DNA from 2 places in the Rhizobium sp. NXC24 genome. Region 2 is predicted to be linked to the other one. Evidence: riboswitches for the same ligand, from Rfam matches in the RefSeq annotation. Region 2 holds a riboswitch; the other holds the start of a gene.
What was found. Region 2 has a riboswitch for S-adenosylmethionine ahead of NXC24_RS02880 (O-succinylhomoserine sulfhydrylase). Riboswitches for the same ligand answer to the same signal wherever they lie in the genome.
Positions count from the first base shown of each region.

Region 1 (6,284 bases), 750 kb from region 2:
AGACCAAGGGATAGCTTGCGCCCGAAAGATTGATGAAAGCCTTCCAATGCAATTTCAGGGCACCGCGGACTATATCGCCGACAAGGATCTGATGGTCGCCGTCAACGCCGCCATTCGGCTGGAACGACCGCTTTTGGTGAAGGGCGAGCCTGGGACGGGCAAGACGGAACTGGCTCGTCAGGTCGCCGCAGCCCTCGGTCTCGACCTCATCGAGTGGAATATCAAATCGACCACGAAGGCGCAGCAGGGTCTCTACGAGTATGATGCCGTCTCGCGCCTGCGCGACAGCCAGTTGGGCGACGTGCGCGTCAATGACGTCAGGAACTACATCCGCCAAGGCAAGCTCTGGCAGGCATTTACGGCCTCGCAGAAATGCGTGCTGCTGATCGATGAGATCGACAAGGCCGACATCGAATTCCCGAACGATCTGCTGCAGGAACTCGACCGCATGGAGTTCCATGTCTATGAGACCGGCGAAACGATCCGCGCCGCCGTCCGGCCGATCGTCATCATCACCTCGAACAATGAAAAGGAGCTGCCGGATGCTTTCCTGCGCCGCTGCTTCTTCCATTATATCCGCTTCCCCGACGCCGAAACGCTGACGCGCATCGTCGAAGTGCACTATCCCGGCATCAAGCAGACACTGGTGCGGGCGGCCCTCACCCAATTTTTCGAGATCCGCGATGTGCCGGGGCTGAAGAAGAAACCCTCCACCTCCGAAGCGCTCGACTGGATCCGCCTCCTCGTCGCCGACGACGTCGATCCCGCCACGCTGCGCGGCGACGCAAAGAGCGTCTTGCCGAAGCTGCATGGGGCTTTGCTGAAGAACGAGCAGGACGTCCATCTCTTCGAACGCCTTGCTTTCATGGCGCGCGGGCAGGGGAAATGATGCAGCCGGATGCCGTGAAGGTCTTGATCTACGCGCTGAGCGGTCGGCATTTGCTGGTATTCGACGAGCCGGATTTTCCCACCGTCGAACTCCAGGTTCCCGGCGGCACTGTCGAACCCGGCGAAGGCATCGCAACGGCGGCGGCGCGCGAATTCGAGGAGGAAACCGGTTTTGCGCCGGACGAACTCCATCCGCTCGGCATTCATGACTATCGGTTCGAAAAGGATGGGCGCCAGCACCATCACCAACGGCACTATTTCCGCTGCCGCATCTCCGAGACGGCGCCCGCCACCTGGCTTCACTATGAAATGACGCCGTTCGGCGGCGGCGATCCGATTGGCTTCCGTTTCTTCTGGCTGCCGATCGAGGACGCCAGGCTACGCCTCGGCTATGGCATGCAGGCGCTCCTTGGTCATCTGTAGGCGACAACCGACATACGCAACCGCCCGCTTTTCCCGGAAAAGCTTGCCCATTGACCCGCAGGGGCAGCAGGTCTATTGAATTTCTCCCGTGGTGATTTGGCCGGCCGGCTTGCAGCCACGTTAAAAAAGTCGCTAAAGGGCCGCGTGCGGACCGGTAGCGATTCTTATCGCGGCCGGTTTTTTGTTTTTGTCGAGTGATAACGATGCCCATCAAGATTCCCGATACGCTGCCCGCGTTCGAAGCCCTCCAGAGCGAGGGTGTGCGGGTGATGACCGAAACGGTGGCGATCCGGCAGGATATCCGCCCCCTTCAGATCGGGCTTCTCAACCTCATGCCGAACAAGATCAAGACCGAAGTGCAAATGGCGCGCCTTGTCGGCGCCTCGCCCTTGCAGGTGGAATTCTCGCTGATCCGCGTCGGCGGCCACAAGGCCAAGAACACATCGGAAGAGCATCTGCTCGCCTTCTACCAGACTTGGGAGGAGGTGAAGCACCGCAAATACGACGGCTTCATCATTACCGGCGCGCCGATCGAGCTGCTGGATTATGAGGAGGTCACCTACTGGGACGAGATGCAGCAGATCTTCGACTGGACGGCGACCAATGTCCATTCCACAATGAACGTCTGCTGGGGCGCGATGGCGGCTGCCTATCATTTCCATAGGGTGCCGAAATATACGCTGAAGGAAAAAGCCTTCGGGGTCTATCGCCACCAAAACCTGAAGCCGTCCTCGGTCTATCTCAACGGCTTCTCCGATGATTTCGCCATTCCGGTCTCGCGCTGGACGGAAGTGCGCCGTGCCGACATCGAAAAGGTGCCGGGGCTACAGATCCTGATGGACTCCAGCGAGATGGGCGTCTGTCTGGTCCACGAGCAGGCCTGCAACCGGCTCTACATGTTCAATCACGTGGAGTATGATTCCACCTCGCTGGCGGACGAATATTTTCGGGATGTGAACGCGGGCGTGCCGATCAAGATGCCGCACAATTATTTCCCGCATAACGACCCGGAAATCGCGCCGCAGAACCGCTGGCGCAGCCATGCGCATCTGTTCTTCGGCAACTGGATCAACGAGATCTACCAGACCACGCCCTATGATCTCGAGGAGATCGGCCAAGAGAGGTTCTGAGCTTGTTCATTCCCTTCTTCCTGAAACTGAAGGAAGCGAAGGTTCCGGTGACGCTCCGGGAATTCCTGTCGCTTCTGGAGGGGATGGAAGAAGGGATCGCCGATTACGACGTCGAGGCCTTCTACTATCTGGCCCGTGCGGCGCTGATCAAGGACGAGCGCTTCATCGACCGTTTCGATCAGGTCTTTGCCGATTACTTCCGCGGTGTCGAGGCGGTCGGCAGCGATGCGCCGCCGGCCGAGCAGGTCGCGATCCCCGAGGAATGGCTGCGCAAACTCGCTGAAAAACATCTGACGGACGAGGAAAAGAAGCTGGTCGAGGCGCTCGGCGGCTTCGAAAAGCTGATGGAGACGCTGCGTCAGCGTCTTGCCGAACAGAAGGGCCGGCACCAGGGCGGCTCGAAATGGATCGGTACGGCGGGCACGTCGCCGTTCGGCGCGTATGGCTATAACCCCGAAGGCGTGCGCATCGGCCAGGACGCGTCCCGTCACCGCAAGGCGGCGAAAGTCTGGGACCGCCGCGAATTTCAAAATCTCGACGACAGCGTCGAACTCGGCACCCGCAACATCAAAGTGGCGCTGAAACGGCTCCGCCGCTGGGTGCGCGAAGGAGCTGCCGAAGAGCTCGATCTTTCCGGAACGATCCGCTCCACCGCAGAGCACGGCTATCTCGACGTCCAGACCCGGCCGGAGCGGCGCAATGCCGTCAAACTGTTGATGTTCTTCGATGTCGGCGGTTCGATGGATGATCATATCCGTGTGGTCGAGGAACTATTCTCCGCCGCCCGCGCCGAATTCCGGCACATGGAATATTTCTATTTTCACAACTGCCTCTACGAAGGCGTATGGAAGGACAATCGCCGCCGGCGCGCCGATATTACCGCAACGGCCGACCTGATCCGCACCTTCGGTCCCGACTATCGCGTCGTCTTCGTCGGCGATGCCTCGATGAGCCCCTATGAGGTCACCCATCCCGGCGGCTCCGTGGAACATTGGAACAGGGAGGCCGGCGAAGCCTGGCTCAGCCGTATCACCGGCCATTTCCGCAAATGCGTCTGGCTCAATCCCGTGCCCGAAAACTATTGGACCCACACCACCTCGATCTCAATCATCCGCCGTCTGCTTGCCGAGCGGATGTACCCGCTGACGCTTGGTGGTTTGGAGAGGGCGACGAAGGAACTGTCCCGCTGAGACAATCTACATTGATTGCCTGCTTGTCTTCATCATGCATGCTTGATGGCGATGGCTAGGCACAAGACCGCGGCAAACCCGAACAAAACACCTCGCCGGCCTGTCGTACGCATTGCACATTTCCGGCGCAGTCTGCCGGTTCCGAAGCCGTCGGGAGAAACCCGAGCGGCACTTGATCGGCCACCCGCCGCCTCTAAATTTCGCAATCGACCGATTGCGGACCGGCGCAAATGGGGGCAGGGTCAAGCCTCGAATTTTCAATGGGAATGGATGAGCTGATATGACGAAAGACAATTTGGAGCGGGAAGTTTTCGGGACGACGGCCGATGGAGAAACGGTCTATCGCGTCAAGATAGTCGGCGGCGGCCTGACGGCTCACATCATGACCTGGGGTGCCGTCATTCAGGACCTGCGGCTGGACGGCCATAGCCCGTCCCTGCTGCTCGGCTTCGATGACTTCGCCGATTATCCGGCCCATTCCTCCTATTTCGGCGCCACGCCCGGCCGCTGCGCCAACCGCATCGGCGCCGGCCGTTTCACGCTGGACGGCAAGGAATATCAGCTCGACCTCAACGAAAAAGGCGTCACCCATCTGCATGGCGGCAAGGATAATACCGCCAAGCGCAACTGGACGATCGTCGAACACGCCATCGACCGCGTCGTGCTGAAGATCGTCGATCCGGATGGCCGCGCCGGCTATCCTGGCAATTGCACGATCCAGGCGACCTATTGGGTGCATGGCAACGGCGAATTCTCGGTTACCTATGAATCGACGACCGATCAGCCGACGCTCGCCAATGTCTGCCAGCACGCCTATTTCAACCTCGATGGCCACGACGACGCGCTCGGCCACGACATCATGATCGCCGCCGACCACTATACCCCGACGGATGAAAAGCAGGTGCCCACGGGCGAAGTGCGTCCCGTCGCCGACACTGTCTTCGATTTCCGCGAAATGGCGCCGATGATGCGCTTCGATGGGACCGAACAGGCGCTCTACGACCATAATTTCTGCCTGTCGTCCGAACGCACCGCCAAGCGCTCGGTGGTGCTGGCACGCAGCGTCAATTCCGGCGTCTCGCTGGAAGTGCGCACGACCGAGCCCGGGGTGCAGTTCTATGCGGGCTTCAAGCTGGATGTTCCCGTTCCCGGCCACGATGGCCGCAAGATCGGCCCCTTCGCAGGGTTCTGCCTGGAAACCCAGGTCTGGCCGGATGCCATCAACCACGAGGGCTTCCCGAACGCCGTTCTTCGTCCCGGCGAAGTACTGCGGCAGGAAACGGATTACATCTTCACCAAGAACTGAGCTGAAGGTACCCAATCACGGAATTGTCGGCCGGGCGCACTGCGCCCAGCCGATTGAATTTTAGCCCCGCAGATCAGATTCACCTTGCAGATTGGTTCTAAATAGGTTCTATGAAGGACCCATGGATAGAACCAGTTTAGTCGCTGAATTGAACAGTCGTGGCCTGCGCGACGCGGCCATGAGCGGCCCGTTGTACAAGCGCCTGGCGCAGGCGCTGACCGGGCTCATCCAGGAAGGCCTGCTGAAATCGGGAGCAGCGCTGCCGGGCGAGCGCGACCTGGCCGAGGCATTGCAGGTCGGCCGCGTCACGGTCCGCACCGCCTATCGCGATCTGCTGGCCTCCGGCGCGATCGAGTCACGCCATGGCAGCGGTACTTTCGTGTCGCAGCGCGTCGAGCGTATCGAACAATCGCTCTGGCGCCTCTCCTCCTTCTCCGCCGATATGCGCTCGCGCGGTCGCGAGCCGGCGGCAAGGATCCTGTCGCGCAGCGTCAGCACGCCGGCACCCGAAGAATCCTTTCTGCTCGGTCTCGGGCAGGACGAGCCCGTGCTGCGGCTCGATCGCTTGCGCCTGGCCGATGGCCAGCCGCTCGCCATCGAGCGCGCCGTCGTACCGATCAAATTCGTCGGCGAGGATGCGGTTTCCGAGGGTTCGCTCTATGATGCGCTGGCTGGAAACGGCTTCAAGCCGGTCCGGGCCCTGCAACGGCTGACAGCCGTGACGCTCGATCCGACCTCCGCGTCGATCCTCAACGTCAAAGCCGGCGCGCCCGCGCTTTTGATCGAACGTATTTCACGCCTGGAAGACCAGCGCGTCGTTGAATACACCCGCTCGCATTATCGCGGCGATGCCTATGATTTCGTTGCCGAATTGAGAATTGGAGATGACCTATGAGCGAGACCCAATCCCTGATGCTGACGGAAGCCGGCCAGTCGCCGGATGTTGTCGCGGCGCTGCTTGAGAAAGAAAAGCCCGTCTTTGCTGAAATCGCAAAGCTCTTCACCTCTACGCGTCCCTCTGTTATCACCACGGCCGCACGTGGGTCTTCCGACCATGCCGCCACCTTCTTCAAATATCTCTTCGAGATCTCCCATGGCGTACCCGTCGCGTCGGTCGGTCCGTCGATCGCCTCGGTCTATGGCGCCCCCCTGCATCTAAAGGGCGGCATCCACTTCACCGTATCGCAATCCGGCGGCAGCCCCGACATCATCGCGCTGCAGGCCGCCGCCAAGCAAGGTGGTGCCACCACGATCGCCGTCGTCAACGTCACCGACAGCCCGCTCGCCAAGGAGGCCGATATCGTGCTCGGTCTCAACGCCGGCCCGGAAAAGAGCGTCGCCGCCACG
Region 1 is NZ_CP024311.1:3,991,409-3,997,692, forward strand. Features, by position in the region: gene NXC24_RS19570 (MoxR family ATPase) at 47-889, shown strand; gene NXC24_RS19575 (NUDIX domain-containing protein) at 889-1,311, shown strand; SAM riboswitch at 1,390-1,467, shown strand; gene metA (homoserine O-succinyltransferase) at 1,515-2,441, shown strand; gene NXC24_RS19585 (VWA domain-containing protein) at 2,444-3,631, shown strand; gene NXC24_RS19590 (aldose epimerase family protein) at 3,912-4,937, shown strand; gene NXC24_RS19595 (GntR family transcriptional regulator) at 5,059-5,832, shown strand; gene NXC24_RS19600 (SIS domain-containing protein) at 5,829-6,284, shown strand, end outside.
Region 1: it holds a riboswitch for S-adenosylmethionine, as region 2 does, so the genes downstream of both, metA (homoserine O-succinyltransferase) here and NXC24_RS02880 (O-succinylhomoserine sulfhydrylase) in region 2, are expected to answer to the same signal.

Region 2 (6,284 bases):
TCAACTACACGCTCGGCATTCTCGGCACTCTGACGCTTCTGGCCATGATCCTCGGCGTCTATGTCGCGCAGACTGGCATTGCGACGCCGCTGACGCGCCTGCATCGCCGCATGGTGACGCTTGCCAGCGGTGATACGGCGAGCGAGATCGAAGGTCTCGACCGTCGCGACGAAATCGGTCAAATGGCCTCGGCAGTTTCCGTTTTCCGCGACAACGCCATCGAACGCGCCCGGCTGGAAGCGCAAGCCGAAGTCGACCGTAATCTCAGCGACAGCGAGCACGCCGAACGTGAAGCGCGGCAGGCGACCGAAGCCGCGCATCTGCAGCAGGCAGTGCAGGCGCTCGGCGACGGTCTGAAGCGCTTAGCGCAAGGTGATCTCGTCACCCACATCAACACGCAGTTCGTCGCCCATCTCGATCAGCTACGGCAGGATTTCAACCATTCGCTCATCAAGCTGAACGAGGCCATGCAGGCGGTGGGTGCCAATGCACGCGCCATCAACGCCGGCGCCAATGAAATCCGCGGCTCCGCCGACGAGCTTTCCAAGCGCACGGAACAACAGGCCGCCGCCGTCGAAGAAACGGCGGCCGCCCTCGAGCAGATCACCACTACCGTCAAGGACGCCGCCAAGCGGGCGGAGGAAGCAAGCCAGCTTGTCGCCCACACCCGCTCCGGCGCCGAACGGTCCGGCGAGATCGTCCGCAACGCCGTCAGCGCCATGCAGCAGATCGAGAAATCCTCGTCTGAGATCGGCAACATCATCGGCGTGATCGACGACATTGCCTTCCAGACCAATCTTCTCGCTCTGAACGCCGGCGTCGAAGCCGCTCGCGCCGGTGAAGCCGGCAAGGGCTTTGCGGTCGTCGCCCAGGAAGTGCGCGAACTGGCGCAGCGCTCGGCCAATGCCGCCAAGGAGATCAAATCGCTGATCACCGCATCCAGCACGCATGTGCAGACCGGCGTCAATCTCGTCGACGAGACCGGCAAGGCGCTCGACGTCATCGTCTCGGAAGTGCAGGAGATCAACCGGCATGTGCACGCGATCGCAGAGGCCTCGCGCGAACAATCGGCCGGCCTGCAGGAGATCAACACCGCCGTCAACGCCATGGATCACGGCACGCAGCAGAACGCCGCCATGGTTGAGGAAAGCACCGCCGCCAGCCATAGCCTGGCAACAGAAGCCGCCTCGCTGACGGCCCTGCTCGGCCAGTTCCGCATGACCGGAACCGAAGGCAACTATGTTGCTGCCGCGGCCCCCTCGAACCACACGCCGCGCGCCGTCACCCGCCCCGCGCCGCGGCCGGCGATTGCTCCGGTTCGCGCCGTCGAGGGGACGAAGGCACGCCCGGCACCCTCCCCTGCCCGCGCGCTCGGCCAAAAACTGATGAGCGCCTTCGGCAGCGGCAGCCAGACGGTGGCGGCTCCCACAAAGGACGCGGACTGGACGGAATTCTGAGCCCGCAACGCTGCTTGACGCAATAACGCGACACGAAAACAGGCGGGATGCTTCATCGCATCCCGCCTGTTTGTTTGAGGGAGCCTATCGGTCCGCTTTTCTTTTGGAGAGAGAAAACCGTTCGAAATCCGCGTGTCTGACGCTGTCGGATTCGCCCCGGCGCCTGATCAGCTTCGCGGGAGCGCCGACATAGACGCCATAGGGTATGGTTCTGCCCTTGACGACGGAATTGGCGCCGATGACGCAACCTTTGGATATATAAGAACCGCCGAGAATTTTCGCCCCGGCGCCGATCCAGACATCGTCTTCGATGACGACGGGCTTCTTGGTGACGCCCTGCATGCGAATGGGCTGTGTGGGATCATCGAAATTGTGGTCGAACGACACCACCATGGCATGGGCGGCGATCCGCACGTCGTTGCCGATCGTGATGCCGCCGCGTCCCAGCAGAATTGTGTAGTCGTTGAGGGAGACATTCCGGCCGATATCGATGCTGCCGCGTTGGGCATCGATAACGATCCCCCTGCGCAGAAAGGCCTTTGGCCCGATGCTGACGCTGCCATCCTTCCAGATGATCGTCGCGCTGCGCGGCACTTTCGTGCGGCGGGAAATCCTCAATGCACCGCGCGCGAAGATCGCCCTCAATCTGTAAAGCAGCGCAACATTGAGCATCGGCATCCCTTCCAGTCGAGGGATGATTTTTGGCAGGAATATCTGGCATTAACCTGAATGAAGATGGGTATTGTTGTGGCGATGACGCCGGCGCCAGCCGTCGTCGAAAATCAGGCTTGTGCGCCCATCGCGTTCGGACCGGACAGGCAAGTGCGTAGGCGCTCGGTAAGGCCGTCTATAAATAGCTGTTTATGAAGGAAGAACTGGAGCGGGTGAAGGGAATCGAACCCTCGTATTCAGCTTGGGAAGCTGCTGCTCTACCATTGAGCTACACCCGCCTGACATTCAGAGATGTCCAACAGTTGGCGGCCTCTGTCAAGGCCGCCAAATAGGCGATCACAGCCGGAAGTGCTTCGACAGCTTGAGGCCCTGCGCCTGATAGTTGGAGCCGAGGCCGGAGCCGTAGAGGCTGGAGGGTTGTTCCAGCATGTGCTCGTAGACCAGGCGGCCGACGATCTGGCTGTCTTCGAGGATGAAGGGAACTTCGTGGCTGCGGACTTCCAGCACGGCGCGGCTGCCGCGGCCGCCGGCGGGGGCGTGGCCGAAGCCGGGGTCGAAAAAGCCGGCGTAATGAACGCGGAATTCGCCGACCAGGGGATCGAAGGGCGTCATTTCGGCGGCATAATGCGGCGGCACATGAACGGCTTCACGCGAGACGAGGATATAGAACTCGTCCGGATCGAGGATCAGTTCGGTGCGGCCGCGGCTATAGAGCGGCTCCCAGAAATCGAAAATATCGTGCTGCGCCTTCTTGTCGACATCGACGACCGCCGTATGGTGCTTGCCGCGATAACCGATCAGGCCTTCCTTGTCGCCGGCCAGATCGATCGAGAGCGCTATGCCACCGCCGGTGACGTTCGGCTTCTTGCTGGCGACCAGCGTCTCGCTCTCGTGCAGCGCCAGCAATTCCGGCTCGGAGAGCATGGCCTGGCCGACGCGGAAGCGGATCTGCGACAGGCGCGAGCCGCGACGAACGACGATCGGGAAGGTGCGCGGGCTGATTTCGAGATAAAGAGGACCGGAATAGCCGGCCGGGATCTTGTCGAACTCCTGGGCGCGGTCGGTGATGACGCGGGTGAAGATGTCGAGACGGCCGGTCGAGCTTTTCGGATTGGCGGAGGCGGACATGTCGGCCGGCAGGTCGAGCCGCTCCATCAGCGGCACGATGTAGACACAGCCGGTTTCCAATACCGCGCCTTCCGAGAGATCGACGACATGCAGCTTCAGCCGGTCGAGCTTGTCGGCGACAAGATGCGACGGGCCGGGCATGAAGCTGGCGCGGACACGGAAAGCATGGGCACTGAGCCTCAGGTCAAGGCTCGCCGGCTGGATCTGATCGACATCCAGTTCCTTTTCGCTCGTCAGCCGCCCCGCTTCGAAGAGCGCCGCAATTGCGCGATCGGCCAAAATTCCAGTAGTGCGAGCCATCATGCCTCTTCCATAATTTGCCGCAGACAAAACCAAACTCAGGGAATTGACGCAAGCGGTCAACGGCAGTATTGCAACTTATCCCGTGGTGATTTGGCCGGTCGGCTTGCAGCCACGTTAAACAAGTGGCTAAAAGGACCGGGGTTAAACCGGTCTGCTTTCGCGACCGGTTTTTTTGTTTTGAAAGTGGTGATGGCATGAGCAAGACTTGGCGCCCCGCAACCCAGCTCGTTCACGGCGGAACTCTCCGTTCGCAATTCGGCGAGACCTCCGAAGCAATCTATCTGACCCAGGGCTTCGTCTACGACACCTCGGAAGCCGCAGAAGCCCGCTTCAAGGGCGAGACGGATGGCTTCATCTACGCCCGCTACGGCAGCCCCACCAACGACATGTTCGAGAAGCGCATGTGCGCTCTCGAAGGCGCTGAAGATGCCCGCGCCACCGCTTCCGGCATGGCCGCCGTTTCTGCCGCCATTCTCTGCCAGTTGAAGGCCGGCGATCATATCGTCGCAGCCCGTGCCCTCTTCGGCTCCTGCCGCTGGGTGGTCGAGACGCTGGCGCCGAAATATGGCATCGAATGCACGCTGGTCGATGGCCGCTTCATCGAGAACTGGGAAAAGGCCATCCGACCGAATACCAAGGTGTTCTTCCTGGAAAGCCCGACCAACCCGACGCTGGAAGTCGTGGATATCGCCGCCGTCGCCAAGCTCGCCAACCAGATCGACGCCAAGGTCGTGGTCGACAACGTCTTCGCAACGCCGCTGTTCCAGAAGCCTCTGGAGCTCGGTGCGCACATCGTCGTCTATTCCGCGACCAAACACATCGACGGCCAGGGCCGCTCGCTCGGCGGCGTCATCCTCTCCGACAAGCAGTGGATCGACGAAAACCTGCACGATTATTTCCGCCACACCGGTCCGGCCATGTCGCCGTTCACTGCCTGGACGCTGCTGAAGGGCATCGAAACGCTCCCGCTGCGCGTCAAGCAGCAGACGCAGAATGCCGCCAAGGTCGCCGACTTCCTCGCAGAACAGAGCAAGGTCGGCAAGGTGATCTATCCCGGCCGCAAGGACCATCCGCAGGCAGACATCATCGCCAAGCAGATGACCGGCGGCTCGACGCTGGTGGCCTTCGAGCTGAAGGGCGGCAAGGAAGCGGCCTTCAAGCTGCAGAACGCACTGGAGATCGTCAAAATTTCCAACAATCTCGGCGACTCCAAGAGCCTGATCACCCATCCCGCTACCACGACGCACAAGAACCTCACCGACGAGGCCCGTGCCGAACTCGGCATTTCGCCGGGAACGGTGCGCTTTTCCGCGGGGATCGAGGACAGCGAAGATCTGGTCGAGGATTTCGCCCGCGCTCTGGCACAAGTTTCCGCCTGACTATATCTACCCAAACCCGCCCGAATATTGTTCGGGCGGGCTTACACGTCTCGAAAACGAACCGTGCGCCTATACTTTCGACCGCCGACAATTAACCTTTAGAGTTATTCCTAACATCTGAAAATCCGAATGGTTTAATCCGTCAAAGGCGTTTTCACCAATCCATTCCTTGACGGAACAGGTCGCTTTATAGGATACCCCTAAGTATCCCGCTTTCCGTGGGATCATAGAAAGCGGATAAGGTGCCCTAGACTTAAATGCTGGAGCGTCCTTTGTGCGTTCGTTTGAGCGCGCGACGTTTCGGAGTAGTGACCAAGGTGTCAGGCATGTATCGCGCACTAACACACGACATCGAAGTTGTTGTCGAACCCTTTTATCTGGAGGAGCAATCCGATCCGGAAGACGATCGTTACGTCTGGGGTTACCGCATCATCATTTCCAACCACTCGACCGTCACCGTGCGGCTGGTGACGCGCTATTGGCACATCACCGATCAGAACGGCATGGTGGATGAGGTGACCGGGCCGGGCGTCGTGGGCGAGCAGCCCAGGCTGCGGCCCGGCGATACCTATGAATATTCCTCAGGCTGCCCGCTCGACACGCCATCGGGCATGATGTTCGGCCACTATCAGATGGAGACGGATGACGGGAAGCTGTTTCACGTCAAGATCCCCGCCTTCTCGCTGGATACGCCCAACCTGCTGCGGACGCTGAACTGAAGCTCGCTGGAGCGGTCGGCCTTTCACGGCATCGCCTCACCGCTCCATCTTTGCTCTTCGCACTTTCCTGAGATTGCTCAGGCGGCCGTCACCTCGGACACCTCGAAGCGATAGGTCGTCGAGCAGAACTCGCAGGTGACGGCGATTTCGCCGTTCTCCTGGCTCGCTTCGACCTCCTCGGCGGAGAACCCCCGCAACACACCCTTCAGCTTATCGCGCGAACAGGTGCAGCGGTCAAAAACCGCCTTGGGCTCATAAACGCGCACGCCGCGCTCATGGAAGAGGCGGAATAGCAAACGCTCGGTACCGACCTGCGGATCGGTCAATTCGTCGGCGTCGATCGTCTCGACCAGTGAGCGGGCTTCCGCCCAGGCGTCATCCTCGACGTGTGCGCGCAGGCTGGTGTCGCCGTCGCCGCCGTGGAAGTCCGGCTGGCGCATGCGCTCCGGAGCTTCCGGCAGGAACTGCGCTACAAGGCCGCCTGCCCGCCAGCGATGGCGCGGCTTGCCGGCCTCATCGCGATCGAACAATTCGGCGGCCCCGAGGCGGACACGCGTCGGGATCTGTTCCGACTGGCGGAAATAGGTGCCGGCGATCTCCTCGAGCGACGCGCCGTCAAGCGCTAC
Region 2 is NZ_CP024311.1:575,614-581,897, reverse strand. Features, by position in the region: gene NXC24_RS02900 (methyl-accepting chemotaxis protein) at 1-1,457, shown strand, start outside; gene NXC24_RS02895 (acyltransferase) at 1,542-2,129, opposite strand; tRNA gene NXC24_RS02890 (tRNA-Gly) at 2,334-2,407, opposite strand; gene NXC24_RS02885 (2'-deoxycytidine 5'-triphosphate deaminase) at 2,466-3,560, opposite strand; SAM riboswitch at 3,633-3,711, shown strand; gene NXC24_RS02880 (O-succinylhomoserine sulfhydrylase) at 3,755-4,939, shown strand; gene apaG (Co2+/Mg2+ efflux protein ApaG) at 5,266-5,658, shown strand; gene NXC24_RS02870 (Hsp33 family molecular chaperone) at 5,736-6,284, opposite strand, start outside.